3 regions of the Margalitia sp. FSL K6-0131 genome follow, and region 3 is predicted to be linked to each of the others. Evidence: riboswitches for the same ligand, from Rfam matches in the RefSeq annotation. Region 3 holds a riboswitch; each other region holds the start of a gene.

Region 1 (10,068 bases), 770 kb from region 3:
ACCATATTGATTTCAATACTATAGGTCTACTAATTGGAATGATGATTATTGTTTCGATAACAGCGGAGACTGGTGTATTTAAATATGTTGCCATATGGTCTGCTAAGAAGGTAAAAGGGAGACCGCTTTCTATTTTAATCGTTCTCTCGATTATTACAGCAGTGGGTTCTGCCTTTCTAGATAATGTAACAACGGTACTTCTGATGGTTCCAATTACATTTAGCATCACGAGACAGCTTGGTATGAATCCAATGCCGTTTCTTATTTCCGAGATATTGATGTCTAATATTGGCGGAACAGCCACAATGATTGGAGACCCGCCAAATATCATGATTGGAAGTGCTGTTGAATCTATCACATTTATGGATTTTATCACGAATTTAGCACCTATCGTCATGGTGATCATGATTGTTACAATGATTTTACTTGCCTTTTTCTACCGTAAAGCATTACGTGTTTCTGATCAGATAAGAGAGCGAATCATGCAGCTTAATGAAAAAGACGAAATTACAGATAAAACGTTAATGATTAAGTCCTTAACAGTAATGGGATTAACGATTGTCGGTTTCTTTATCCATCAAATCATCGGGGTAGAGTCAGCAACTATTGCATTAATGGGAGCTTTTCTTTTATTGATTTTAGTAGGAGAAAGCTATCTGGAGAATGCTTTAACAAAAGTTGAATGGACCACTATTTTCTTTTTTGTCGGTCTCTTTGTATTAGTTTCAGGATTGGTGGAAACGGGGGTCATAGCAAAGGTCGCAACATACGCTATCGATTTAACGGGAGGGAATGAGACATTAACCTCTTTTCTTATTCTATGGCTGAGTGCAATTGCGTCTGCCTTTGTAGATAATATTCCATTTGTTGCAACCATGATTCCGTTAATAGAACAGATGGGATCGCTTGGAATCCATGATTTAAATCCATTATGGTGGAGTTTGTCTTTAGGAGCATGTCTAGGAGGAAATGGAACATTAATTGGTGCTAGTGCCAACTTAATTGTTGCCGGAATGGCAGGCAAAGAAGGTTATAAAATTTCCTTTATAAAATTTTCTCTTATAGGATTACCAATCATGTTAATAAGTGTAGCCATTTCTATGTTATACATTTATGTTAGATATCTATAAGAAAACCATAATTCTTAAACTAATTGCTTTTTTATCAATAACATAATAATTTATTCCGTTTAGCTTGGAAAAGAAGTTTAGGAAAAATTACTCATAACTATACTGTTTCAATATTTTACTCAAAGCGTGAAGCCCCCATTCAACATGGAGGCTTTTTTTTATAATTAAAATTTAAACTGCTGAATTAAACTATTTAAATTAGTCGCTTGCTCTTCCAACATTTTTGCACTTTTCGCGACCTCTTCCATAGAACTGCTTGACTGCTCAGTGGTAGCTGTAACTTCCTCGACACCAGCTGCAGTCTCCTCAGAAACAGAGGCAATGGTATCGATTGATTCATTGATTTCTTTTGTGTTATCCAACACATTGAACATTGCGGCGGCCATATTCTCTACTAGGTTTCCGGCATTTTCAATTGTGTCTTTAAGGTTTTTAAAGGTTGTTCCGGTAACGTTAATTTGTTTTGTTCCGTCTGCTACTAACTGATAACCATCTTCAAGAGTGTCCACTACTTGTTTGGATTCATTTTGAATATCGGTAACAATGGAGGTAATATTCGTGATCGATTGTGTAACTTGATCAGCCAATTTTCTTACCTCATCCGCAACGACTGCAAAGCCTTTTCCATGCTCGCCAGCTCGAGCCGCTTCTATTGCTGCATTTAAAGATAATAGATTCGTTTGTTCAGAAATATCTTTAATGACTTTTACTAAATCCGTAATTTGACTTGTCTTATGATCTAATCCTTTTACCATTTCTAACGATTGCTTGATCCGCTCATCGATCACATGCATTTGCTGAACAGATTGCTGCATATCCTGTCCGCCTTGTTCGGTCATTCTCAGCATTTGACCGGAGCTTTCCTTGACACTTTCACCTTGTATAGCAACTTGCATGATCGTTTCGGAGAAGTCACTCATTTTTTCTAATAGTGTAGTTGCCGAATTAGCTTGTTCTTCCGCACCATTAGAGAGTTCTTGCATCGTGGTGGCAATTTGTGTTGTACCGATTCCTACTTCATCTGCATATTGAGTCAGTTCTTCACTTTGGCTTGTAACATGATCAGAGACCTTTGTAATACTGAGAATCATGTTACGAAGTTTTTCTTTCATATAGTTCATAGAGTTCATTAATTGACCAATTTCATCTTTTCTTTTTGAATTCGTGTCATCGATTGCAAGATTTCCGCTAGCCAGCTCTCCCATTTGCAGGGTAAGCTTCTTAATTGGAGAAGCCAAATGCTTTGAAAATAAATAAGTAATAATACTGCCAGCAATTAAAGTGATAGCTAATGTAATAATTAATACATAAAGAATAGAATTCGCAGGTTTGTTGAAGTCAGTGGAATAAGTGCCTGCGGAAATGACCCATCCCCAATTTGGATCCACTTCACTATAAGTGGTTTTTTGAGCAATTTGCTTTTCATTATTTGGCAGCGGCCAGTCATAGGTAGTAAAGCCTCCGCCAGCTTTTGCCTTCTTTACTATGTCATGAATATAGTAATAACCGTTTTGATCTTTTAAATTCCAAACATTTTTTCCTTCTAGCGAAGGATGTGCCAGCTCCGTACCTTTTTCATCTAAAACAAAAAAATAACCGTTTTTTCCAAGATCTATTTTGTTTGTATTCGTTCTGGTTCCATCTGTATTTTTAGGACCGATAAGAGCGGTTTTTACTTTTTCTTGTGCCTCATCGATCGATAAATGGCCTTTTAAAACTTCATCATTTAATCCATTTATCATTTGAATGGCCATTTTTACACCATTTTTCATATTGGTTTGGCCCAATTCAGTTAGATGTTGCTTTGCTTGATTATAGCCCACAAGACCAATAATTAATGCAGGAATAGCCAACATAAGCAAAGTGGTGCTAATAATTTTTGATTTAATAGATTTCATCTGCGCGGTCCCTTCCTAGTCATTTGAAAATAGTTAATATTTAAGTTCAGTTCCTTTCTCTTTTTATATCGGCAATAAAGGATAAAATTAAATATCATTCGACAAATTTTCGACATTGCGTCATTTATGTCTGGAAAACAAAAAACCAATGAAACTTTTGCGTTTCATTGGTTTTTTTATGTAAGGCACTGTCAATTATTCATTGTGTTGATGATGAGATTGGTGGTGATGATGCATTTTACCCCAATGCATATCAGATCCGTGTTCTTTTATTTCCTGATAATGCTCATTTAATCTTTCAAGGATTTTATCGCCTTTTTCCTTTGGAAGTACACCATATTCAACATATTTCATGATAAGCTGTTTTTTCTTCGTTAATATATCAAGATGTAATTTCGTTAACTCTGCTTTTTGTTGTTTTGTTAGCTTTACAACCTGTTTATGTTGATCCGTGTTAGGCGTTGGTTCGGCATGTACAGGTAGCCCTACAAGGAGCACGAATAGAGGAACAATTAGGATTGCCTTCATTTTTTTTAACATTGCTTTCATCTCCTTTCCTAAAAGACTATTTATATACTCTGCAATTTTTAAAAAATAATACATTTTTTGTAAAGAACATGACGAATAGTTCGAAAGTTTCTGTTAAGTGTATTTTATTGGTAAAAAAATTGATAATTGTACCCATAAAGCTTATAATGAAAATAAATTAATAAAATCATAACGATATTTTGACAAAGGCAAACTTATTGAAAAGTAAGGACGCAAAGCCACGGACCTAAGGATGATCTATGGTAGCCGGGTTACCGAAAAATTAGAAAATACTTTAAGGGGTAGTTTCGTTTTCGGACTGCCTCTTTTTCTGTTTTTTAACTATAAGTGTTGATATATGGATAACTTTTTAAAACTATTATCTACGTCTAGCTACTGCACATAGCGGCTAGAGAAATTGTTTTTATTCTTAAACATTTGGGGGGAGAAACCATGCTTGGCTTCTGTTTAGGAATTCTTGGACTTATAATAGGAGTAATATATTCTGAACCTATTAAGAGAATAGTATGGAAGGGATATAATGAAAGAACGAAAAATGAAAAAAGAATTTATCAGCTTGTGGAGAGTTCGAAGGACATTATTTATTATTGTGAAATCAAACCACAGTTTAAATATCGGTATCTAAGTCCTGCAATAGATGAAATTCTGCGCCCTAATCTTTCTAAAGATAGTTTGAAAAATCCATATATCACCTTTGAAATTGTCCATCCCGATGATTATCATCTTGTAGAGAAAAAAATAGCAGGGAAAATGGATTATAATAAACCAATCATTGTGCGATGGAGAGACGTGCACGGTGATTACAAATGGTTCGAAGAATTTGCCACACCTATATATGAAAATGGCGAAATCGTTGCGTTACATGGAATCATCCGGAATATCGATGAAAAAATGATGGCACAAAAGGAGCTAGAATATAAGGTAGAACATGATCCGTTAACAGGAATATATAACCGAGCTTTTTTTGAAAAACAAAAAAAATTATATAATGAGGATCTCGATGAATCTGTTGGGATTGTACTATGTGATTTAGATGAATTGAAATGGATGAATGATAATTTTGGTCATCAGATGGGGGATAAATTGATTATTCAAACATCCAAACTGCTTAATCAGTTTTCAAATGAAAATAGTATGGTTATAAGAATAGGCGGGGATGAATTTGCTTTCCTGGTAATAAAAACAAATGAATTATCGTTACAACATTTATCCGAGCAAATAAAGAAGGAAGTTATGGAATATAATGAAAAGCATCCCCATTTTATGATGAAAATGTCGATTGGCTATGCTTTTGAAGCTTCCTCCATTGGCAAAATGGAGGAACTATTTACACTCATGCAGATCAAAAAATGTACCAAGATAAAAATAATCGGAAACCCGTTTTCGCAAGATAAAAAATGGAGAAAAGCAGCCGGTATGATTACAACTTGGGCTGCTTTTTATCATAATGATGATTCTATCAAAGGATTATTTGACTTTGTTTTCGTTCCAATCATGTATTAATTCAGTTAAGGTTTTCAGTTCCTCTTGAATCTGTTTATTATTGTTCTTCGCTAACGAATCCAGTGCACTTTCCACAAGGTATATGCGCGGCTGTTTGGATTGGAGCAGTTCGTCTTGAAGAAAATCCAATAGTTCCATCCATTTCAATTGATGTTTTTCATTTTGGTGCTCTTTCCGAATCATATTTTTTAAAAAACAAATAGACTGAACCAATCTTTTTTTAAGTAGTTTTTGTTCTTCATTTTCATACGTTGGAAACCAATCTTTAATAAGATTGGGGTTATATAATTGATCGTGATTGCAGGATACATCTTCTACAATGGTGGAAAGACGGTTTATACAATAGCGAATAACTTGATGAACGGTGAGTTCCGTTTCTTTTTGCTGGAAGAAAAAATGAAACTGATGATGAAGCATTCCTGTAAATAGGATCGTGCAATCCAATAAATATGGTTTCTTACTTTCACCATAAATATCAACGAAACGATGAAAAGTCCAACTGAGCGTGTTCAATTGGGTTTGCTTTAAATAATCCTTGAAATCTTTATCCTTTGACACAAATACTTCTTCGAATAAAGCAAATAGCTTATTTTGTTTATTCATTTTCATTTGAAGCTCTATTTGCTTAATGAAAATTTCAATATTAGAAGGGTCCTGACCAATCAATAGTTTATTTCGTTCCACCTCGAATTTTTCATGAAGAGAATGAAAAATAGCCAGCAGTAATTCATTTTTGGAAGAAAAATAATTGTAAAAGGTACCTTTTGAAATACCGCTGTAGTCTAAAATGTCTTGAATGGATGTAGCTTGGAATCCTTTTTCCATAAATATTTGATGAGCTACTTTCATAACATGCTGTTTCCGGTCATTCATATGTATCACCTAAAAATAAAAATAGACTGTCATTCTAATGACAATACTAACGCACTTTAATTGTTTATACAAATCTTTAAGTAACCATGATTTTTTTGTTGCAAAAATGGAACAATCGGTTTATTATAATCATTACGTTATAACGGCTGTATAAAAAAATAGACTATAAGTTTACTGAGAGGGGAAAATAGATGGAATCGTCCATGTTAGAAACAAAGAAACCTCCGTACGGGATTATTACAATCCTAACAATCGGAGCGTTTATTTCCATATTAAATGAAACATTACTCAATATTGCATTACCTTCCATAAAGCAAGATTTTCACGTATCGATGTCAACCGTACAATGGCTTGCAACTGGTTATATGCTTGTTAACGGGGTCATGATCCCTGCAACGGCATTTCTTATTCAAAGATATACCGTTCGCCATTTATTTCTAGTTGCAATGAGTTTGTTTACCATAGGGACCATATTAGCCGGATTTTCTCCGGAATTTTGGGTATTACTTGTCGGAAGAATTGTTCAGGCTTCAGGCTCCGCAATTATGATGCCTTTATTAATGAACGTGATGTTGACTTCCTTCCCTATTGAAAAAAGGGGAGCAGCAATGGGCTTATTCGGATTAGTAATGGTTTTCGCACCTGCAATTGGACCAACTTTATCCGGTTGGATTGTGGAGCACTACGAATGGAGAATGCTTTTCCATATTGTAATGCCAATTGCAATTGCCGTAGTAGTTATTGCCTTTTTCTTGCTTAAAGATAAAAAAGAAAAGATAAACATCAAACTGGACACGCTTTCTTTTATATTGTCTACGATAGGATTTGGTGGAATTTTATACGGATTTAGTTCCGCAGGGGACAAAGGCTGGAGTGCCCCAGCGGTATATATCACTTTAATAGTTGGCGGAATATCTTTGATTCTCTTTATTTGGCGTCAATTTGTAATCCCGACACCAATGCTGGAATTTAGGGTTTATAAGTATCCAATGTTCACTTTAGCATCTGCCATTTCAGTAGTGCTAATGATGGCAATGTTTTCAGCAATGCTGTTATTGCCGATGTATATACAGTCGATTAGAGGGATTTCTCCGCTTAAATCAGGTTTAATGCTGCTGCCAGGTGCGCTTTTAATGGGATTTATGTCACCGATAACTGGAAAGCTGTTTGATAAATTTGGCGGAAGAGTACTAGCGATTATTGGACTTACGATTACAATTGCTACCACTTATATGTTCAGTACGCTGACATTATCCACTACGTACACGGAATTAATTTTATTGTATACTGCACGTATGTTTGGTATGTCGATGGTAATGATGCCTGTAATGACAAATGGCTTAAACCAATTACCGCAGCACCTCAATCCTCATGGCACGGCAATGAATAATACTTTACAGCAAGTTTCTGGTGCGATTGGGTCTGCGCTTTTAATAACGGTTATGTCAAACCGTACAAAAACACATATTACAGATTTAACTGCTTCTGCAATGAAAAAATTGACTGGTCAACCCAATCCTGCACAACTTGCAGAAATGAAACAACATATAGGAATGCAAGCGATGGTTGATGGTATAAATGATTCGTTTAAAGTTTCTGTTTGTATTGCTCTTATTGCATTGATACTTGCCTTCTTTATGAAACGTGTAAAGCCTGCTCAAGAAGCAACACAAGAAACGAAACCAAATCAAACATTTGTAAAACAAGCAACAGAAAATTAAGAAGTACAAAACAGATCAATTTATTTGGTCTGTTTTTTTATTAAAATGACTTTCCTCTTTCTAATAATAGATAAGATTTTATTTCAAAAATAGTTAATCGGAACGTCAAACGTATATAATAAAAAAAGAAAATGATTATACGTTGGAGGAAAAAATGAGGAAAACCACATGGGTTCTTGGTTTAATAGGAATTGTTGTTATCGTTTGTATTGTTGTACTCATCTTAAAAGTTCAACATCATGATCAAACCGATAGAAAACAGAAAGAGACGGTAAAAAGTGCACAAAACATCCCAAAACCAAAACATATTGTCATTGTGGTTGGGGAGAATCATTCTTACAATCAAATAATTGGTGCAAGTGATGCCCCTTATATCAATGAACTTGCCAAAAAGGGAGTATTATTTACAAATTCTCACGGGATTGCCCACCCAAGTCAACCTAACTATCTTGCCTTATTTTCAGGAGATACACAAGGAATAACAGATGATAGCTGCCCTCATACTTTTTCATCTAATAATTTGGCAGTTGCACTACAGAAGAAAGGCAATAGCTTTGCGGGATATTCGGAAGACTTGCCCTCCGTTGGTTTTGCGGGCTGCCAGTCGCATTCCTATCATCGGAAGCATAGCCCGTGGGTGAATTTTTCAAATGTACCGTCTAGCTCCAATTTGCCATTCTCCAGTTTTCCGAAAAACTACAGCCAATTGCCAACAGTTTCCTTTGTTATCCCCAATCTTATGCATGATATGCACGATGGTACGGTAAAGCAAGCTGATACTTGGCTGAAGAAAAATCTTGACTCGTATATTCAATGGGCATTTTCAAATGATAGTTTATTCATTTTGACATGGGATGAGGATAATTTCAAAAAGCCGAATCAAATTCCAACAATCTTTGTAGGCCCAATGTTGAAACCAGGAAAATATCCTTCCTATATGGACCATTATTCGGTGTTGCGCACGATTGAAGATATGTACGGGATTGCCCCAGTGGGTAAGACAGCATCCACTTCTGCTATAAAAGGTATTTGGAAATAGTGGTTTTTAATATTTTCTATGTAACGAAGATATTTTCAAAAGGGAGACTAGTAATAGTCTTTTTTTTGTTCTTGAATTTTGAAATACAATTCGTATGAACTTTTTTTCTATAAAACTAGTCTTTTCATTGTAGGTTTATTTATAGCCCTTTTAAAAAGGAGTAATCAAAAATGAAAAAAGTACTAGTATTTCCCTTTATGAGAATGCCATCTGGACATCATCAAGTTGCAGAGGCAGTTATTCATTTATTAAATGAAAATATAGAAGATGTTGTTATCAATAAAATGGATTTTTTAACGTATACAAGCAATAAATTAGAAAGAATTATTTCAAATTCATATTTAAAATGGATTCGCTATGCCCCAGGAACGTATGAATGGGTGTATAAGCACTTATTTTACTCAGGTTCTTCTGTAAGAGTCAGATGGTACCATCAACTGTTTTTGACTAAAATGAAGCAATTATTAGAAGAAGAACAACCTGATTTAATTATTTGCACACATGGATTTCCTTCTCTTTTACTAAGTCATTTAAAACAAAAAGGCAAGCTTCAAACACCTATTGTAAATGTATACACTGATTTTTTTATCAATAATGTTTGGGGGAAAAAGGGAATTGATGCTCACTTTGTCCCTAATTCACAGATTAAGGAACGATTAATGGAGGAATATCAAATTCCGGAATCGAACGTTTTTGTTACAGGAATTCCAGTGCACGGTGATTTCAAAGAGGCGGAGTACCATTTAGAATGGCATCACCGCCGGAAAAAGATTCTCGTATCCGGTGGCAGCAGCGGCCTCGGTAATATTTTGACCATGTTAAAGGAAGTGAAAGAGTCTAATCATTTTGATTACATTGTGTTATGCGGTAAAAATCAGCGGCTTTTTCAAGAAATTTCTTCGTGGAATGCATCTCATATTCACCCAGTGTCGTACTTAACCTCAAGATTAGATATGAATGCTCTTTATGATCAAGCAGATGCGATTATTACAAAGCCTGGGGGAGTTACCGTGAGCGAGGCATTACAAAAGCGACTCCCAATTTTTATCAACTCTGCTCTTCCCGGACAAGAGGAAATTAATTTAACGTTTTTGAAACAAAAAGGTCTCGTGTTTGAGCTTAATTCTAAAGAATCATTCGAAAAGCAGTTACTCGATGTTTTAACTAATAGAAAGACTTTATCTTATTTATTTGAACAAATAGATGTGTACCTTCAAGAGATGGAATTAAATGATTCACAAAGTATTCTCAACGTTATGAAGTCTTTATTGGAGCGAAAATCATATGTGGTGGACCGCGGCACTTTTATGGAAAAGCTTTATCCTGCCATTTGGGGAAGAAGTGCTTCAGCATCA
Region 2 (10,068 bases), 290 kb from region 3:
CCACGTTAATATCACCTGTAAAATCTGCACTACCATAAATTTTAATAGTTGAATTTGTTGATAATCTAACATTTTTAGAAAAATATACATTTTTTCCAAGTGTCAAATTTGATTCATTAAGCTCTAAGGAATTGCCGAAAGTAGTATTTCCTAATAATGTTAATTGAGATCCTTGAGGTAGAACTGCTTTATTGAACTTCGAATCACCACTTATGGTAAGTTTAGGACCAGTTGCTTTAAAACCTAAACTCTCATTAAAAAGTGCATTTCCACCGATATTTATTTCCGAATCCGGATTAAAAAAGACGGCTTTGGTGAATATAGCATCTTTTGAAATTGTAATCTTTGAGTTATTATTCATTGTTACATCATTAAATTGTGCATTTCCATTCACGGTATAATTTCCAGTTAAAGAAAGACTTTGATTAAAATATACATCAGTGTTTAGATTACAATTAGATAAATTTGAAGTACACTGATTTGGTATTTTTCCACTTAGTACTGGAGACAACGAGGGAAAGTTTCTATTACTATCACTAATTGAATCAAATTGACTTTTGCTTGTAAAGATTCCTTCTGAATTCCCACCAGATTCTCCTGTCCCATTTGGCACCGTCAATTTATACGTTTTATTCAATGTCTTAACAGAGTCTTTAAATATTCCCTGTGTCGATACAACTAATGTGATAATTGTATTCTTTTGAGAATCTAGGGTACTTGAAATATCAATCTTATTAATATTGTAGGAAAGATTATTATCTATCGTTCTAGATTTAATTAATGGATTTAATTGATCCTTTAATTGTTGCAGCAATTCATTTACATTTTTATAGTTCTTAGTTTGAATTACCTTTAGCAAGTATTTTTCAAACAAGTTGATTCCCATTTCGGCAGCGTTTGTTTTCTGCATTTCTATATCCGAAATATTTATCTGCTTTCGAGTATTAACAGAGAGACTGAATAGAGCAGTAATCAAAATAAAGGAAATTGTAAATATTAACAATACTATGATGAGCACATGGCCTTGATTTTTCTTAAGCAAAGATCTTCCTCCCTATAGTCGTCTTAATATCGTTGACAGTTGTACTTGAATTTTAGGGTTGGTATTATCGGTTATAGTAATATCAATAGCTGCGGGCTTATTTGTCATAATGGTATAGGAAGAACCTGGGTTAATGGCAGTACCGTCTATTCTAATGGAATATTTATAATTTTTTTCGAATGTATACATCTGATTTTGCGGAGAAGTTGATAGACTTAATTTATTATCATTTGTAATATTAATCGTATATTTATCGTTCTGTTGAAATAAGGTAGTCATGGTAGTTACGATAATATTTTCTTCTTGTTCTAAATTGGACTTTACCATATTATTTTTATAAAAATTTAATGCCATGTTCAAAGTGCTAAATGCAATAATAAGTACAATGGTTCCAATCGTAATGGCGGCAAGTAATTCAATGATTGTTAAACCCATTTGGTTCTTGTAAATCTTTTTAAAATAACCCATCATTGTACCCCTTCTAAATAACCAAAAGTATGAGAAAGTAGCTTATCCTTATTCTTAGAATTGTAAATCTTTATTTCTACTCTATATAAATTTACAAGTTTTTCTTCATTGTTTTGTGTAAAAGTAGCAAAAGGATATAAATGATCATTTGTGAGATTATAGTTTGATAAGTCTACATCGGCATCTGGGGCTGAGACCTTAATTTTATTCGACTCAAGATATGCCAATGTTTTTCTAGCGAGGTTTGTTGCTTTTAAATTTATCTCATTGTGGGCAGTAAACGAATAAGATTGACCAAATATTCCGAAAGTGCATATAAGGACTATTGTCAGTAATGTGATTGCAGCAAGAACTTCGACTAGTGTAAATCCTTTTTCATTGTTTAAATGATTCTTCATTATATTAATACCTCGCAAAAAGATTTTGCTTTACCTGATACAATTTTCCATATTTCTATTTTATAATGTATTGGTATAAATGTACTACTATTTTTTGAGAGTAGGGATTACATGGTTAGAAAACGATTAGGAGATTTACTTGTTGATGTTGGTGAAATTACAAGAGACCAGCTATCAGAAGCATTAAATGCTAAAAAAGACGGGCAAAAACTTGGGGATGTATTGGTAGAAAGAGGTTTTATAAATGAACAGCAATTAATTGAAGTGCTGGAATTTCAGCTAGGTGTTCCACATGTCGTTTTACATCGATATCCAATTGATACAAGTTTAATAAAACTAGTTCCTATTGAATTTGCAATCAGAAATGTTGTTATTCCAATTGAGAAAAATCAACAGGAATTAACGGTAGCAATGAATGATCCGATGGATTATTTTGTGATTGATGATCTACGATTATCAACCGGGTTTCAAATCAAGCCGGTCATAGCTACAAAAGAAGAAATTATTGGGGCAATTCATAAATATTATCATTTTAATGAACATTTTGAAGAAGAGGAACTATCAAGTATCGTACCATTGAATCCGGAAGAAGCTCCTGCTGTCAAACTTGTCAATCAGCTATTTGCAACGGGTGTACAAATGAAAGCCAGTGACATACATATTGATCCTCAAGAGACAAAAGTAATCATTCGATATAGAGTTGATGGTGTATTAAAAACAGAAAGAATTCTTTCTAAGTCTATTTATCCTTCATTAATAGCTAGAATAAAAGTAATAGGAAATTTAAGAATTACAGAAAACCGTTTGCCACAAGACGGCCGTGTAAAATTAACAGTGCAACAAAGGCAAGTTGATTTAAGAATATCCATTCTTCCAACGATTAATGGTGAAAAAGTAGTTATTCGTATATTAGATTTACAAAATGTAAAAAAGAATATATCAGAAATTGGATTTAATAGAATGAATCTTCAATCCTTTGTTAAATTAATCGAGAAACCCTCAGGTCTTCTCCTGATTACAGGTCCAACAGGGTCCGGAAAAACTTCCACTCTGTATGCTGGACTGCATCATTTAAATTCTGAAGCGGTAAACATCGTAACGATAGAAGATCCTGTTGAATATCAACTAGAGGGAATAAATCAAGTACAAGTAAACCCGCAAATCGGACTCGATTTTTCAAAGGGATTACGTGCACTGCTGCGTCAGGATCCAAATATCATCATGATTGGGGAAATAAGAGACAGTGAAACAGTGGAAATTGCAGTAAGATCGGCATTGACTGGCCATTTAGTCCTTAGCACGATGCATACAAATGATTCTATTTCTACTATTCCGAGACTATTAGATATGAATGTTGAGCCTTATTTAGTTGTTTCGGCACTATCTGGTGTAGTTGCTCAAAGACTAGTACGAAAATTATGTAAAGATTGTACAGAACCATATGAGCCTACAATGATGGAAAAACAATTATTTGAGAAAAGAGGCTTGCAAGTTCAGACTCTCTATCGCGGCAAGGGCTGCTCCTCTTGCCGGCAAACTGGTTATAAAGGGCGATTGGCGATACATGAGCTTTTTATAATAGACGATGATATTCGTCATTTACTATATAATAATCAGAATATGGAAGAGATTAAGCTTGCAGCATTAAAAAAAGGAATGCTTTTCTTAATAGATGACGGATTGTTAAAAGCTAAGTCTGGGTTAACAACGGTTGATGAAATACTTAGAGTAACTTTACCGGACTAGGGGGATATACATGAAAGAAAAACTAGATGCAATATTGACCGCTGCATTTGAAATTGGCACTTCAGATATCCATTTAACGGTTGGAGTGCCGCCAATGATGAGGTTAAATGGAGAATTAAAAAAATTTGGACAAGAGCCGCTCAAGCCTAGTGATACAGAAGAAATGGCAAAAGCGATTATTCCTGATTCCATGTGGAAGCAATTTAAAGAAACAGGGGAACTTGATTTTTCCTATGGAATAGAAGGGGTTTCACGTTTTCGAGTGAATGCATTTCACCAACGTTCATGTATCAGTTTAGCTATTAGGGTTATTCCTACTAGAATCCCTACATTTGACGAATTAGGATTGCCATCGGTTCTTAGCGACCTTGCTATACAGCCCCAAGGTCTGATATTAGTGACAGGGCCAACCGGAAGTGGAAAGTCGACTACTTTAGCAGCGATGCTAGATAAGATGAATCGTACCGTTAAAAAACATATTATTACACTAGAAGACCCTATTGAATATTTACATAAACACGGGACATGTATCATTGACCAGCGAGAAATAGGGTTTGATACAAAATCATTCTCCAATGCCTTAAGAGCATGTTTAAGACAAGATCCCGATGTTATCCTCGTGGGTGAGATGAGGGATTTAGAAACAATATCAACGGCGATAACTGCTGCAGAAACAGGACACTTGGTACTAGCTACCTTGCATACAACGGACGCACCGACAACTATTGATCGAATCATTGATGTATTTCCATCAGAACAACAAGCACAAGTTAGAATTCAATTGGCTTCCGTATTACGGGCTATCATTTCGCAAAGATTATTTCAACATAAGCAACAAAATAGCAGAATTGGTGCCTTTGAGATTTTAATTAATAATCCTGCAATCCGAAATTTAATTCGCAATGAAAAAATCCATCAAATTCAAAGCGTTATGCAAACAAGTAAAGCAGCGGGAATGCAAACGATGCAAATGGCGATTCAAGCTTTAGTGGAACAAGAAAAAATTTCAGCAAATGACGCTAGACCATATTTATTGGATGGTGTTCTTTAATGGCAGTCTTTCAATATATCGGAAGGAATCGAAAAGGTGAAAGGGTAAAAGGCAAACTGAAGGCGGCAAATTATAATGAAGCCGTTTTAAAGATGAAAGAAAAAGGTATTGCGATCCGTTCTTTAACAGAATTAAAGGGAATATTGTATCGGGAAATTAATGTTATAAAGCCAAATATAAAGCATAAAGATTTAGTCATTTATATTCGTCAATTCAGTACATTGATTAAGGCGGGAATTAGCGTTGTTGATTCAACAAAAATTTTAGCGGAGCAAACAGTAAATCGTGTTTTAAAACAAACCCTTTACAATATATATGAGGATATTCAAACAGGAAAATCTTATACCGAAGCGGCTGAAAAATTTCCAACTATTTTTCCCTCCATGTTTATCAATATGATGAAAGCTGGGGAGGCTAGCGGTCAAATAGAGGAGATTTTGGAAAGAATGGCTGTTTATTTTGAAAAGCAGCATCAAACTCGGCAGAAAATTAAGGCGGCAATGTCCTATCCAATCATATTGGCAATTATATCAATAGCGGTAGTTATCTTTATGCTAGCTGTGATTGTTCCCAAATTTGCTGGCATGTTTGCTTCATTTAATGCAAAATTGCCAGCTTTAACATTGTGGCTGCTAAATTCTAGTCAATTTGTTGTGCATTATTTTTGGTTATTTATACTTTTTCTGCTGTTGTTGTTATTAGGATATTATTTATTGGTAAGGTCGAAAAATGGCAGCTTTTATTTGGACATGATAAAACTTAAAATTCCAGTATTCGGAAAAATTATCCAAAAAGCAGCTTTAGCAAGGATGACTAGAACTCTTAGCACATTATTTGCTTCTTCCGTTCCGATATTGCATGCAATCAGCATTGTGGAAAATGTCGTTGGAAATCAAGTGATTGCCAAAATCCTTGGCGAATCAAAGAATTATATAGAAGAGGGAAAGTCAATTGCAGAACCCATGAAGGATCATTGGGCTATTCCCCCTCTAGTTTCACAAATGATGATCATAGGCGAACAATCAGGAACAATAGACTATATGTTAGAAAAAGTTGCGGAATTTTATGAATCTGAGGTTGATCAGGCAACAGAGCAATTGAAATCTCTTTTAGAGCCTATGATGATTGTTTTTCTCGCCGGAGTTGTAGGAACGATTGTTGCGGCCATCACCATCCCAATGTATAGCGTGTTTCAAAATATCCAATAAATCGACTATCACTATAAAAATTATGTATAGATTAGTAAAAATATGTTGTAATAGCGATATTTGGAATAGTATAATGAGCTTAGATTTAAGATAGAAATTGGAAGCGAAGAAGAGTCATTTGTATATGGGCACTTGAATGGCTCGGAGCTTGTAGTGCAACCCGCCAATTTTATGTTTATTAACCTATTAACATCCTAGATTAATAAATATGAAGTTGGCTTTTTTATTACATATTTAAAGAAGGAGAAGAGAAAATGAGAAGCAGATTCCAAAAGGTAATGAAGAATCAAAAAGGGATGACTCTTGTTGAATTGCTTGCTGTAATTGTTATTCTTGCGATTGTAACCGCTATTGCAGTGCCTAGTGTAGGGGGACTTATCAACAAATCACGGACAGATGCACACATTTCAAACGGGTTAATGATTATTAATGCTGCGAAGATAGGTGTGGCTGCGCAAGATGATAAAATTCTCCCAAGTTCAACAGGAACTAGGGATTTAAAATTAAGTGAATTAGTGAGTGCTGGTTATCTAGATAATATTCCACAGGACCCTTCTAAAAAGGGAGATAAATATAATGATGAAAAAAGTAAAGTAACCATTACAAAAGATAGTAATGGAAAATATAACTATACAATCGTTCTAGTATCTTCTGGTGGAACTGAGGTTGTAAATGCAGATGAATCAAAATTAAATGCAGGAAACGCAAAATAAACTGATATCTTTATAATCAAAAAAAGGGGCATCCAATGCTCCTTTTTTTATAACATATATTTCTATCATATGATAATATACAAATAATGAAAGTGTCATAAATTGAAAAGGAGCACAAACTCTCAACCAATGAATATATTTTGGACAATCTATTTTGCAGTAGTAGGTTTGATTCTTGGATCTTTCTTTAACGTAGTGGGCTTACGTATCCCTGAAAAAAAATCACTTATTTATCCAGGATCACAGTGTCCGCACTGTAAGCATAAATTGCGCTGGTTTGAATTAATCCCCGTATTTTCTTTTATTTTTCAATTAGGAAAATGCCGTTCCTGTAAAACATCTATTTCTTATATCTATCCTGTTATGGAGGCAATTACAGGGTGCTTATTTGCATTCGCATATGCTAAATCAGGCTGGGGAATTGAGCTGCTATTTGCTTTATTGCTTTTATCATTAATAGTGATTATTACAGTATCAGATCTTATTTATATGATTATTCCAGATAAAATTCTATTAATTTTTACCGTAATATTTATTATCTTAAAGATTATGTTTCCTTCCGAACCTTGGTGGGACCCTATAGTCGGGGCTGTTTTTGGATTTGCCCTATTATTTCTAATAGCTATATTAAGTAAAGGTGCAATGGGCGGTGGAGATATTAAATTATTTTTTGTCCTTGGCATAATACTAGGGCTAAAATATACTTTTTTAACGTTCCTAATTGCTACTTTCCTTGGTGCAGTCTTTGGTATTTTAATGATGATTGCACGAAAATATAAAAAGAGAAAACCTATACCATTCGGCCCTTTCATTGGTGCAGGTGCAATTCTATCATTTTTTTTCGGAGATAATATTATTTCATGGTATGTAAGCATGTTTATGTAATGGGGAGTGAAGTAAATGGACCTACAACTATTTTCTAGACAGCATCGTTTACATTTAATGTTTACGGACCATTACGTTCGTTTTATCGTAACCGGTAAAAATAATGTTATCCTTAAATTTGGTCAAAAATGCTTACCTAAAGGAGTTCTCCGTGGTGGACTAATTGAAGATGCTCCCACATTAAGGACTTTACTGGAGCAATTTCTCTACGAAAATAAAATTAGAAGAATGCCTACATATTTGTGTCTATCGGATGGACATACCATTGTAAGAAAGGTGCTTGTTCCAGAGGAGGTTCCTACAGAAGAAATTAAAGGCTATCTTTACATGTCTGTCGGGGAGAGCCTGCATTTGCCATTTGAAGATCCGCTTATTGAAGCAGTAGAATGGAAGGCAGGTCAAGATCATCGTGAGGTTTTAATGATTTCTTCACGTGAATCGGTTGTCCAGCAATATGTAAATCTTTTAAAAAAAATAAAATTAAAACCGGTTGTGATGGATTTATCCATTCTGTCTTTATATCGTTTATATTATCATTTGGATCTTGCCAGCCGAGATGAGCATCTTTTAGTTGTTCAAATTCAATTAGCATACATCCAATTATCGATATTCTACGAACATAAACCATTATATGTTCATCAAATTCATTTTACTGATCAATTCGAATTAGAATTTCAATCCTCAAGATATACTTATGAAAATTGGGCAATGAAAGAGGATTCTCAAGTGAAAACAGGACAAATTCAACAAATAGAACGGGAAATCGATCGAATTCGAAACTTCTATCAATTTAATTTAACAAATGGTCAATATGAAATAAATAAATTATTAATAGCTGGAGAGCATCCATATATTAGCCAGTACGTGGAACAATTAAAAGAGCATAGTACTATTAAGGTTCAACCCCTTACAGACTCATTATTCCAGACAAAAAAGAATATTAACATCCCACCCGTTTTTTCGGAATGCATCGGTTTAACATTAAAGTAGGTGTAAATGCATGCTAGTAGACATTAATCTTATAGAAAAAAAACACCGTCCCAATTTATTTTGGTTTGTCCTATCAGGGATTCTGATTATTTTGGCAGTCTCCCTAGCTATTTTTTATTCCTATTATACGTCTATAAAACAGCAAGAGGCAGTATTGAATAGCCAATTAATCTATGAAAAACAATTAAATAAAGTAAAACAAAATATTCCGATTGATAAAAAGCAGCAGGCTATCCTTGATTTAAAGAAGGCAATACAGTGGGCAAATGATTACCCCATTTCAACTGTAAGCATGTTAAAGGAAATCATTACGCTATTGCCAGAAAGGGGATTTATTACAAATTTTTCTTTACGGGATGACCGCACAGTCCAATTAACGGTGCAATTTGATACTAGTAATGATGCAGCATATTATATGAGACACTTAAATCAAGCTAAATTTGTTCGGGATGTGAAAATCGAAAATATAACTACTGCTGATATGAATGCATCCGATCAAAATATTTTGCCTAGATACTTTGCCCAATATACGATAATACTTAATGAATCTTATTTGAAAAATAAGAATGGAAAGGAAGAATAAAAGGTGGTCGGGAAAAATCTTAAAGTATTTATAACAATCATCATCTTCCTTTTATTTTTTATTACATCGACTCTTTTGTACATACAAAAAATAATCCCAACTAAAAGAAACATACAATATATAAATTCAGAACTGCGAGATGAAAAGCTTAAATCTTTCCCGAAGGAAAAAACAGATCCTGCGCTCATAACAGATGCAACGAACTTGCAAACACAGCTTCCGGTTGTTTTGAATATGGACAGTTTTATATTAGAACTTGGAAAAGCGGAAGTCGCATCAGGGATTACGATTAAAAATATTATATTTGGGGATAACCAAAACCAAAAGGTTGGCGATTCGGATGTATCAGCATCCTTACCCAACTTCAATCAAAATTCTGAAGAGGAAAAAAAGAAAAGCAATGAAGATAATACTTTGCCTGATGGAGTAAAGAAAGAGCCTATTGAAATTATTCTAAAAGCGCCAACTTATTTTCATCTCTATCATTTTTTGGGGGAAATCGAATCACTTCCAAGAATTACAAGTGTTGATACCATTGATTTTCAAGGTCCAGCAGAAACCAGTACATCCATACAGGATAATTCCAATTCGATCGAATGTAATGTTACTGTCAGCATTTTTTATGACCCGGGATTGGAATCTATCTTAAAATCTGCACTTCCTAAGCTGGAAGTTCCTCCACCGAGCAATAAAGAGGATCCATTGGTTTCTCGGGTTCAACCGGAAAAGTCAACATCTAACGAAGTAGATGAATCATTAATTCAAGAGGATAAGACGATGGATGGGGCTAAAAACACTAAACAATTCAAGGTAATTAAGCACGTTGTCCAACCTGGGGAAACCTTATTTACTATTGCAATGAAATACTATCATTCAAGAGATGGGGAAGAAATTATTCAGAAATATAACCACTTAACTAATACCACTGTATATTTCGGTACGACATTGCAAATCCCACTTCAAACAAAATAAAAATTTTGACGA
Region 3 (10,068 bases):
ATTAAGCATTACTCCCCATCCAAATAAAAAAGTAACAGTCGATCTACCCAATTAGAATCCTTTTTATTAGTAGAATTCACTTTAATCGCTGTCCCTTTTGGCTCATCATAATGATGATAATTCTCGTATTCTTGATTTACCCACATAATACCATAATAGAAGAGTAATGTGCACCCGGTAAATAAGATAAACACCTTCAATGTTTTAAAAAACAGCCTTATTCCAGACATTCTTCCTTCGTCCTTCCCTCAAACATTTTCATTATGCTTAATACAAGCTATGACAGATCTGAGGGATTTTATACCTGAATCTATGAAATATTAGAACAAATGCGAAAGCGCTGGAGCCAGACATGGACAATTTTTTAAAAGTTATTCACAAGGTTAAGTTTTATCATTTCCTTCAATATAAAAAAGACTGACTCCTATTATTCTGAGTCAGTCTCTTCTTCTTTATTCTCTACTTTATCATGGCATCGCCAGCAAATTCCGTGAAATGTTAGACGATGATCCTTAATTTTAAAATTCCAGCGTTTTTCAACAATTGCCTCAACATCTTCAAGCAAATCTTCTTGTATTTCATCCACTGCACCACATTCAATACATACTAAGTGGTGATGAAAATGGGCTGCGCCTTCCTGGCGTAAATCATAGCGAGAAACTCCGTCACCGAAATTAATTTTATCGACAACCTTTAATTCCGTTAGCAACTCTAAGGTACGATAAACAGTAGCTAACCCAATTTCTGGTGATTTTTCTTTTACAAGGAGGTAAACATCTTCAGCACTTAAATGGTCTTCTTCATTTTCAAGCAACACACGTACGGTCGCTTCGCGCTGTGGAGTTAGCTTATAGCTTGCTGAGTGTAATTGCTTTTTTATCCTCTCGATACGACTTTCCATCTAAAGTATCCTCCCTTGCCCACTATCACACTAATTATAGCAGAAGGATTTCATTTTTCAAAATAAAATTATTCTCATCTGGAAAGTGTACTTCTTATTAATTAATAATAATTATTTCTGAATATACGTGACTACTGATTTCATTAATGCTGGGGATATATATGCCTCAATTCCGGCAGCAGCGGCAATTGCCCCTGCTGCTATCAGTATGAAAACAACATAACTCGAAAAGAGCGGAATTAAAGGAAAAGCCATTGTTTGTTTAACAAATATTTTTCGTATTAGCTGTAATGAAAAACAAACAGAGACTACAGCGATAAAAATAAACATCGGGATGATAAAAAGGTTTTGCGGCAATACTGTTGCAAAAGATAACAAAAAACCACTCCAGCCCATCTGATTAACTAAAAAACCAACTGAGAAGCCTACTACTACGCCTTTTAAAAACAACAAAATAAGAATGAGCGGAAGCCCAATAATAGAGATCCCTAACAGCCACATAAATCCCAAAAATTTTATATTATGAAGGAAGCTTAGCCTAAATAAATCAGAAGAATCGGCAACTTTATCATTAGAAACTACTCCAAAAAATTGATTTAAATAATAATATAAATCATCCTTTTGAGAGGGAGAAAGACTATTGACAATAATCGCTCCAAAAACAATACCCATTAAAAATAGGACGATAACAAATAAATAGATCGAGGAGTATTCTTGGACATGAGTTATGATAGGATTAGACTGCAACTTTTTTTTCCGCATTTTCTATCCTCCTGCTTTACATTTAATAGAAACCCTGCTAGCCTTTCGCCATTCAAGATATCTATTAAACTTTATGCACTCATTTACTAGGTTATTCCTTTCCTGCGTGATAAGGAGCAAAAATACTTAAAAAGAAGGAGAGAAAATAGTATGGCCGCCATTAAAACGGCGACCATTCATAAATTATATCTTTCTAGCGACTAATGTAAAAGTTTTCGGCAATCCGATATCATGAATTTTATGATTTGGTTCCTCTTCAAGGACTTCAATAAGCATCTCACTCTGGCCGACTGTCGTAATCAATTCACCTAATGTCCATTTTCTTTGTAAGACCTCTTCCGTATCTTCTCTTTTTTCTTGTGGCATATGCTTGCTAAATGCCACTTCCCGTTTGGAGATTGCTGGGTCAAAGTAATTACCTGTTACCTTATGTTTTTTACCTGAAGAGGTAATTAGTTTTGTGGAAACAGGGTGAAATTCATGTAAGATAAATTTACCATTTGGCCGAAGGAGACTTGATACAATCTTTACTAATGGAAATAAATCTATAAAATAGTGGAGGACACCAAGCTCCATTAAAACATAGTCATATTGCCCTCTATGCTCTTCTATAGGGATCGATAAAATATCGGAAACTACATATTCCAATGGTACTTCGGCTGCACTTGCTATCTCCTTGGCATATGCTTGATTTTCCTTTGAAAAATCAACAATAGTTACCTGAGCTCCCAGTAAAGACAGTGCTACTCCTTTAATCCCGTTAGATCCCATTAAATGAATGACTTTTTTACCTGACAGATTGTCAAAATATTTATTAAAAGGATAGAGTCGCCAATTTGGATTTTGTTTTATTTTTTCTGCTACAACTGCAGGGTCTCCATGACGGTTTAATAGTGCTTCATAATTATGCTGATTCCATGCTTCCTCATTTTGATTCGTCACTATCTGCTGCTGTTTATTTAGAAAGGCATGTATCAACTCAATTTCTACATCACTATTTCGATAATAGAGATATTGGTAGAGAGAGATACACCAAAATGAAATGCCATCCTTTTTCAATTCTACACGATAAGGATTTGTACGAATGGTAGTATTAAAAAAACATTCGATAAATATCGTATATCCTTCATATTGTACTTGAAAGGATGCATTTACTTGGTTCTTATTGATCTCAGATAGGGTGGAAGGTGGAAAAAGCGAATAGGCTTTTTCAAATACATCCCATTGAATCTCTAAAAACACTTCATTTGAATGGTCTATTTCTACTCCTTGTATCCTAAGGGAAGTCGTTTTCACAAATTGATATGGAATCCCTTCTTCATCCAATCTCTTGGTTAACTCAGTTAATAATTCAATGTAGTTCATTTTTCTCCACCATATTATTTAGTATTATCCACTTTTCCATATTGACCGCCTCCTCCAGCCATAAGCTGAAGCGTTCCTTGTCTTGCTTGCATTATCATATCAGCTAAATCCGCTTTCACCACTTTTTTCAATTCTTCAATCGGTACATTGTGTAAAATATTCATTTCCGTATCAAAGTAATCTAATAATTTGTGCAATGTTTTCGGACCTAATCCTGGTAGGAAATCAAGCGGGACTTGATGTACATAAGGAGGTCGCTTTGGGCTTACTTGATCTGTTGCCAGTTCTTTTATTCGTTCAGACACTCCCTTTGTGAAATGAGTGGATCCACAGTGAGGGCAAATGTCAGCCACTTTTGGCTCAAAGCATTTCGAACAGGTTGTTCGATAGTACTTGCCAAGATATGGATTCAATCCGTAATTTGCGACAATTCCATTACCGTCTTTACCATGTAAGGCTTTTTCTAATGCAGCAAATGTCGGAGATTCGAGCTTCATTATCTGATATTCACGGGCAATTTTCCCTAAAGAATGCGCATCGGAATCACTGACAAATGTAAAGTGATGCAATTCTTTAATTCGGTCCGCCATTTCTGTGTTAGAGCTCAACCCTAATTCAATCCCGTCAATTAAATCGGGATCCAGAATTTCGGATATTGATTTTTCTACACCCTTTCCATACAAACTTTTGAATGGGGTGAAAACATGTGCAGGAATAAAAATTCCGCCTAATGATTTTATTTTCTTTTGTAACGGTACAGCACTTTCATGTATCCTTTGTGTGCTTAATTGGACATTTTTGACCTTTGTTTGATACCACATCGAAAAATTCTTTAAAGCCTCTAAAGTAGGAAAATAGCCAAGGACATGAATTGGACCTTTACAATTCTCGTCATTTACTTCAATTTCTACTCCGGGAATGAGTGTAACCGTTTCTTGAAAACGGAATCCCCCCTCTGCCATTCCCCTTAGGTCTCCACGATAAATCAAGTCTTCTATTTCAGCAATGACTTCCGGAGAATGACAGTCAATGATGCCTACCATATCTAAACCTTTAGGGGACTTTGCCGTATTTAAGATATTGGTAAGCGTTAATGATTTCGATGCAGTAATTTTTACTGGTTTTCCGTTTTTCGTCCTCCCGATATGAATATGGAGGTCGACAAAATAATTATTCACTCTTATTCAACGCCTCTTTTAATTGTAGATATTGAATTGCGTACAGTGTTTTGGCATCATAGATTTTCTTTTCCTGAATTAATTGAAGTGCTTCTTCCAGTGTAACCTCTAATAATTCCACAAATTCGTCTTCATCAGCACTTTTTGGATTTTCTACTTTCTGCAAGCCTTTTGCTAAGTATAAATGAATAAGTTCATCAGCGAAGCCTGGTGATGTATAGAATGAACAAATAAGTTCTAGTTTTTCACATGAGTAGCCAGTTTCCTCTTCTAGCTCCCTTATAGCCGTTACATCTGGCTTTTCTCCTGGTTCTAATTTACCTGCAGGAATTTCAACTAATGCCCTATCCATTGGTTTTCGATATTGATCCACCAAAATAATTTTATCATCTGGAGTAATAGCTAATATGGCAACTGCCCCTGGATGTTTAATAATTTCCCTCTTTGCCGTTTTACCATTTGGCAGTTCTACTTCATCTATTTGCAGACGGACAACCCTGCCCTCAAAAATTTTCTCTGACCTGATTGTTTTCTCTTCAAATTTATGCATCATAAACTCTCCTTGTTCTATTCCATAGACTACTATTCATACATTTTAACAAACGGCTCTGTTAAATAATAGTGTTGACGTCTTATCGTCTTATGTGTACATGTTCCCTACCGTTAATGTTCCCTAGTAAAACCCGCACATGTGTATGCGTATAACTAAACACTATTATAGCTTAACAAATTTTAAAAAGCGGAGGCTAATAGGAAGCCCGCTAAAAAGAAGGTGACATACCCGTGAAAATATTTGTACATTCGAAAGGAATTACAATGAGCGGCAAGGCATGGGAAATAAGAGAGCAATTAAAATCATATAGAAAACAGTATTACTATGTGCTTGATTGGGTAAAGTTAATCAATCGTTAGCAAATATTTTGTTAAAGTAAACTGTTTTTCGCTACAATAGTAGGAAACAAAGTGAAAGGAAACCTGTCATGAAAAAAAATAGACTAGGAAACTCAGATTTATACGTTTCTGCACTTGGATTAGGATGCATGTCTCTTGGAACAGATGAAAAACATGCACAAGAAATTATATACGCTGCATTAGAGGAAGGTATTAATTATTTTGATACGGCGGACCTATATGATGTTGGAGCAAATGAGGAGATTGTCGGGAAGGCATTAAAGGATGTCCGTGACCAAGTCATTATTGCCACAAAAGTAGGAAACCGCTGGAACAAGAATCATTCCGGGTGGAGCTGGGATCCTTCTAAAAAATATATAAAGGAAGCTGTAAAGGAGAGTCTTAAAAGATTACAAACAGATTATATTGATTTATATCAATTGCATGGGGGAACGATCGAGGATAATATCGAGGATACAATTGAAGCCTTTGAAGAATTAAAATCGGAAGGAATTATTCGGTATTATGGAATTTCCTCTATTCGTCCTAACGTGATTCGTGAATATATTGAGAAATCCTCCATTATTAGCATTATGATGCAATATAGTCTTCTGGATAGACGACCTGAGGAAATTTTTCCATTTATTAAAGAACACTCAGTAAGTGTTGTGACAAGAGGACCGCTTGCTAAAGGATTATTAAGCGAGAAATGGACTAGCAAGCTATCTGAAAAAGGCTATTTGGAATATTCCCATCAGGAGCTTCACGACTTACTTTCTAGTATTCAAAATAAATTGGTTTCTGAGAATAGATCCATGACGGAATTAGCCCTTCAGTTTAATTTAGCGAATGATACTGTAGCTTCTATAATTGCTGGAGCGAGTTCAGTCAAACAAGTTCGCATAAATGCACAAGCCACTAGGTCTGATTCTTTAAACGAGGATGAACGAAAGATTCTTCTTACGTTAACAAAGGAAAATATCTATAAGGAACATCGATAAAAGAAAAGGTCTGGATTGCCGGACCTTTCTTTTGGTTGTCTAGCATAATGCCAATCGATAAGTGAATCTCCGGGTCTCCTCTCAACGATAAGTTAACATCAGCTCCTAAAATACTTTGCAGTGTTTCCTTTACCTCAGTCAATGCCCCTACAGGTAAAATTTGCACTTCCATTTCAATATGAACAAGGCATTTCCACTTTTATGATTTTTGGGGGTAACTATTCAAAAAGTTTTCAACAAATTCTTTTCTTTTTTTACAAATAAGTATTCGTTTTTTCAAATTATATTTTAGAAGAAATAAAAAGTTGCGATGTCATAAAAACTTTTTTTACCATATAACGACAAAATCATTTAAATAGTATGATAATTCATTTCTCGTTTTATTCATTTTGTGGCATTATTTCAATTATTCGACATCGACATAATTTTCGAGTATGGCTAAATCATTTTCGTTATACTCAAAAATGTAGACAAAAAGTAGTAGATAATAAGAATGAATTATTATCAGAAAAAGGCAAACTTATTGAAAAATAAGGACGCAAAGTCACAGGTCTAAGGTTTAATACGATGACGGCTGGGCTACCTGAAATACATGGTATTTTAGGAGGTAAAAATGGAGAAAAAATTAATGGCAAGTACACAAACACTGGATCAGGAATGGATTGATTTAATTTTAGCAGCACTCGATATGGGAATTTCTGTTCAAGAAATAAAAGACTTCTTTCATAAAAAAACCTCTGGATTAGATGTAATGTAAAAAATTTTCCTAACATTCTACTATACATACTATTATTCACATCTTAAAATATTTATTGCAATTATTATAATTTTTTTGCAAATCCGTTCTAAATATGGAACCCGAATTTCGTTATATGTTATAATGAATCGAAGGAAGGTGACATACTTATGATTGGACAACGCATAAAAAATTTCCGATTACAAAGGCAACTATCATTATCAGAGCTTGCCGAAAGAGCAGGTGTCGCAAAATCTTATCTAAGTTCCATTGAACGTAATATTCAATCAAATCCTTCTGTTCAGTTTCTGGAAAAAGTATCAGCTGTTTTAGGAGTATCTGTAAATGCATTACTCCATGATGAGGGGGAAGAAGGATTTGACCACGCAGAACTTGACTCTGAATGGGAACTGTTAGTACGTGAAGCGATGAATTCTGGTGTCTCTAAAAATGAGTTTCGAGAATTTCTCGAATTTAATAAATGGAAAAGGAATAATAAATAAAGCGTTCGTTATGATGATTTGAACGCTTTTTATTTTTCCTTTTTCCAAACCCTATTTAAATTTCTTCCAGTCCATTGGATTTTCATTTAATAATTCTTCAAAGGATTTATTCTTTTCCTTTCTTCTTCTTTCTTCTCTCTTTCTTTCTTCCTCTTGAAGCTTTTCATTTTCTTCCTTCTGCACTAAATCATGCTGTGCTTGTTTTAATTTTAATAATATATCTTGATTTAAAGAATCCTTCAATGTAAGCTTTTCATCCTGCTTTTCCTTTTTAGGTTGATACTTTTGCTGTTTTTTTGTTTTTGCCATTTTGATTTCTCCCTTAAGTTTAAAAATGAAGAAAAAGAATAGGTATCATGTAACCTACACTCCCATCATTTTACTACAGTGACTAATAAGCTTCTAGTCTTACATCTTCAGCTACCATTACAGTTGGCTCCGTCGAAGCAAGTACTTCCTCCACTGTGTATCCTTTTGCCACTTCCCTTAAAATAAGTCCTTTATTGGATACATCGATAACAGCTCTATCCGTAATAATTCGGTTAACAACGCCTTTCCCTGTTAAAGGAAGACTGCATTCTTTGAGAATTTTAGGCTCACCATTTTTATTCACATGGTCCATAATAACAATGATTTTTTGGGCACCATGAACTAAATCCATCGCTCCCCCCATGCCCTTGATCATTTTCCCCGGGATCATCCAATTAGCTAAATCACCTGAGGCCGATACTTCCATTCCGCCCAAAATTGCTATATTTATATGACCGCCCCGAATCATCGCAAACGATTCTGCACTATCAAAATAAGCTGCACCCGGAATTGCCGTCACCGTTTCTTTTCCGGCATTGATTAAATCTGCATCAATCTCCTCCTCATTAGGATATGGGCCAATTCCAAGCAAGCCGTTTTCCGACTGTAAAACAACTTGTTTATTATCGGAAATGTAATTGGCAACTAATGTTGGCATTCCAATTCCCAGATTTACATAATGGCCATCTTTAATTTCCTTTTCCGCTCTTCTAGCAATCTTTTCCCTTATTGAACCTTTATCAGCTGACATATTCTTCTCTCCCTTCCTTAATGTGCAAATTATTTTCTAATGGTTCTTCTTTCAATACGTTTTTCTTGATCCCCTTGAATAATCCTTTGCACATAAATGCTTGGAGTATGAATAAAATTAGCATCCAGCTCCCCGACTTCATAGAGCACCTCTACCTCTGCAATCGTTACCTTTCCTGCAGCCGCGATCATCGGGTTAAAATTACGAGCTGTTTTGTTGTATACTAAATTCCCCATTTTATCACCTTTCCAAGCACGAATTAAACTAAAATCTGCCGTTAATGCTTCCTCCAAAACATATTCTTTCCCATTAAACGTCCTCGTTTCTTTCCCTTCTGCAATTGGTGTTCCCACACCTGCGGGAGTATAAAATGCAGGAATTCCCGCTCCTCCTGCTCGTATTTTTTCTGCCAAGGTGCCTTGCGGGGTTAATTCCACTTCTAATTCGCCAGCTAACACCTGGCGTTCGAATTCTTTATTTTCCCCAACATATGACCCTATCATTTTCTTAATCTGTTTATTTTGCAAAAGCGGTCCTAATCCCCAATCATCTATCCCGCAGTTATTAGAAATAACCGTTAAATCCTTTACCCCTTTTTCGACAAGTGCAAGAATTAAATTTTCAGGAATTCCGCAAAGACCGAAACCGCCAACCATTATTGTCGCACCGTCTTGAATATCTGCTACCGCTTCCTGGAAGGATGTATATACTTGCTTCAATTATTCTCTCTCCCCTCTGGTTTCGTAAAAATATATTATTGATGATCAAACCGCCTTATGCGTAAACGTTCACGTGTACGCAATCGAGGTACCAATCAGTAATTAACCGCTTTTAAGCTAATTCAACAATCGTGGCTACCCCTTGCCCCCCGCCAATACAAAGGGTAGCTAATCCGTTTTTCACTTGTCTTCTTTGCATTTCGTGAATAAGGGTGACAAGGATTCTTGCCCCACTTGCTCCAATCGGATGGCCAAGAGCAATCGCCCCGCCGTTTACATTCAAGATTTCTTTATTAAACTTCAATTCCCTATCAACTGCTAGGGATTGTGCAGCAAATGCTTCATTTGCTTCTATAAGGTCCATATCCTCTAACGACATATTTGCCTTTTCCAGCGCTTTCTTGACCGCTGTTACAGGACCAATCCCCATTACACTTGGATCCACCCCGGCATTGGCATTTGCTTTTATCGTTACAAGTGGTTTAATCCCCAATTCATTTGCTTTTTTCCTAGACATTATGACTAATGCTGCCGCTCCGTCATTTATTCCGGACGCGTTTCCTGCTGTAACCGAACCATCTTTCCTAAAAGCAGGTCTTAATGAACTTAATTTCTCCACCGTTGTGCCTTTTTTAGGATATTCATCTGTTTCGAAAATGATGGCATCCCCTTTTCTTTGCGGAATTTCAACAGCTACAATCTCGTCCTTGAACTTGCCTTCTTCGATTGCTTTTGCAGCTTTGCTTTGACTCTCCGCAGAGAATTGGTCCTGTTCCTCACGGGAAATTTCATAGCGGTCACAAAGATTTTCTGCTGTTATTCCCATATGATAATCATTAAAGGCACACCATAATCCGTCTTGAATCATACTATCAACTAGCTTTTGATCTCCCATCTTAAAGCCGTCCCTTGCACCTTTTAATAGATATGGCGCCTGACTCATGTTTTCCAT

The links. Region 3 has a riboswitch for cyclic di-GMP ahead of NSQ59_RS10875 (anti-repressor SinI family protein). Riboswitches for the same ligand answer to the same signal wherever they lie in the genome.
Positions count from the first base shown of each region.
Region 1: linked by a shared signal. The riboswitch ahead of NSQ59_RS06980 (sensor domain-containing diguanylate cyclase) and the one ahead of NSQ59_RS10875 (anti-repressor SinI family protein) in region 3 are both predicted to bind cyclic di-GMP.
Region 2: linked by a shared signal. The riboswitch ahead of NSQ59_RS09420 (type II secretion system protein) and the one ahead of NSQ59_RS10875 (anti-repressor SinI family protein) in region 3 are both predicted to bind cyclic di-GMP.

Region 1 is NZ_JBBOZS010000001.1:1,472,367-1,482,434, forward strand. Features, by position in the region: gene NSQ59_RS06965 (ArsB/NhaD family transporter) at 1-1,130, shown strand, start outside; gene NSQ59_RS06970 (methyl-accepting chemotaxis protein) at 1,295-3,028, opposite strand; gene NSQ59_RS06975 (DUF2680 domain-containing protein) at 3,224-3,568, opposite strand; cyclic di-GMP riboswitch class I at 3,755-3,836, shown strand; gene NSQ59_RS06980 (sensor domain-containing diguanylate cyclase) at 4,010-5,080, shown strand; gene NSQ59_RS06985 (TetR/AcrR family transcriptional regulator) at 5,045-5,953, opposite strand; gene NSQ59_RS06990 (DHA2 family efflux MFS transporter permease subunit) at 6,145-7,674, shown strand; gene NSQ59_RS06995 (alkaline phosphatase family protein) at 7,829-8,713, shown strand; gene NSQ59_RS07000 (MGDG synthase family glycosyltransferase) at 8,884-10,068, shown strand, end outside.
Region 2 is NZ_JBBOZS010000001.1:1,951,129-1,961,196, forward strand. Features, by position in the region: gene NSQ59_RS09390 (hypothetical protein) at 1-1,042, opposite strand, end outside; gene NSQ59_RS09395 (prepilin-type N-terminal cleavage/methylation domain-containing protein) at 1,055-1,513, opposite strand; gene NSQ59_RS09400 (type IV pilus modification PilV family protein) at 1,510-1,908, opposite strand; gene NSQ59_RS09405 (GspE/PulE family protein) at 2,020-3,654, shown strand; gene NSQ59_RS09410 (type IV pilus twitching motility protein PilT) at 3,665-4,705, shown strand; gene NSQ59_RS09415 (type II secretion system F family protein) at 4,705-5,913, shown strand; cyclic di-GMP riboswitch class II at 6,004-6,087, shown strand; gene NSQ59_RS09420 (type II secretion system protein) at 6,168-6,626, shown strand; gene NSQ59_RS09425 (prepilin peptidase) at 6,756-7,511, shown strand; gene pilM (type IV pilus biogenesis protein PilM) at 7,527-8,501, shown strand; gene NSQ59_RS09435 (PilN domain-containing protein) at 8,512-9,084, shown strand; gene NSQ59_RS09440 (LysM peptidoglycan-binding domain-containing protein) at 9,088-10,056, shown strand.
Region 3 is NZ_JBBOZS010000001.1:2,240,727-2,250,794, reverse strand. Features, by position in the region: gene xerD (site-specific tyrosine recombinase XerD) at 1-2, opposite strand, end outside; gene NSQ59_RS10915 (YqzK family protein) at 9-230, opposite strand; gene fur (ferric iron uptake transcriptional regulator) at 428-901, opposite strand; gene spoIIM (stage II sporulation protein M) at 1,013-1,663, opposite strand; gene NSQ59_RS10900 (class I SAM-dependent methyltransferase) at 1,847-3,028, opposite strand; gene NSQ59_RS10895 (endonuclease Q family protein) at 3,043-4,212, opposite strand; gene NSQ59_RS10890 (NUDIX hydrolase) at 4,199-4,756, opposite strand; gene mciZ (Z-ring formation inhibitor MciZ) at 4,990-5,118, shown strand; gene NSQ59_RS10880 (aldo/keto reductase) at 5,187-6,098, shown strand; cyclic di-GMP riboswitch class I at 6,602-6,685, shown strand; gene NSQ59_RS10875 (anti-repressor SinI family protein) at 6,712-6,855, shown strand; gene NSQ59_RS10870 (helix-turn-helix domain-containing protein) at 7,005-7,337, shown strand; gene NSQ59_RS10865 (YqkE family protein) at 7,389-7,646, opposite strand; gene NSQ59_RS10860 (CoA transferase subunit B) at 7,729-8,397, opposite strand; gene NSQ59_RS10855 (CoA transferase subunit A) at 8,427-9,116, opposite strand; gene NSQ59_RS10850 (acetyl-CoA C-acetyltransferase) at 9,229-10,068, opposite strand, start outside.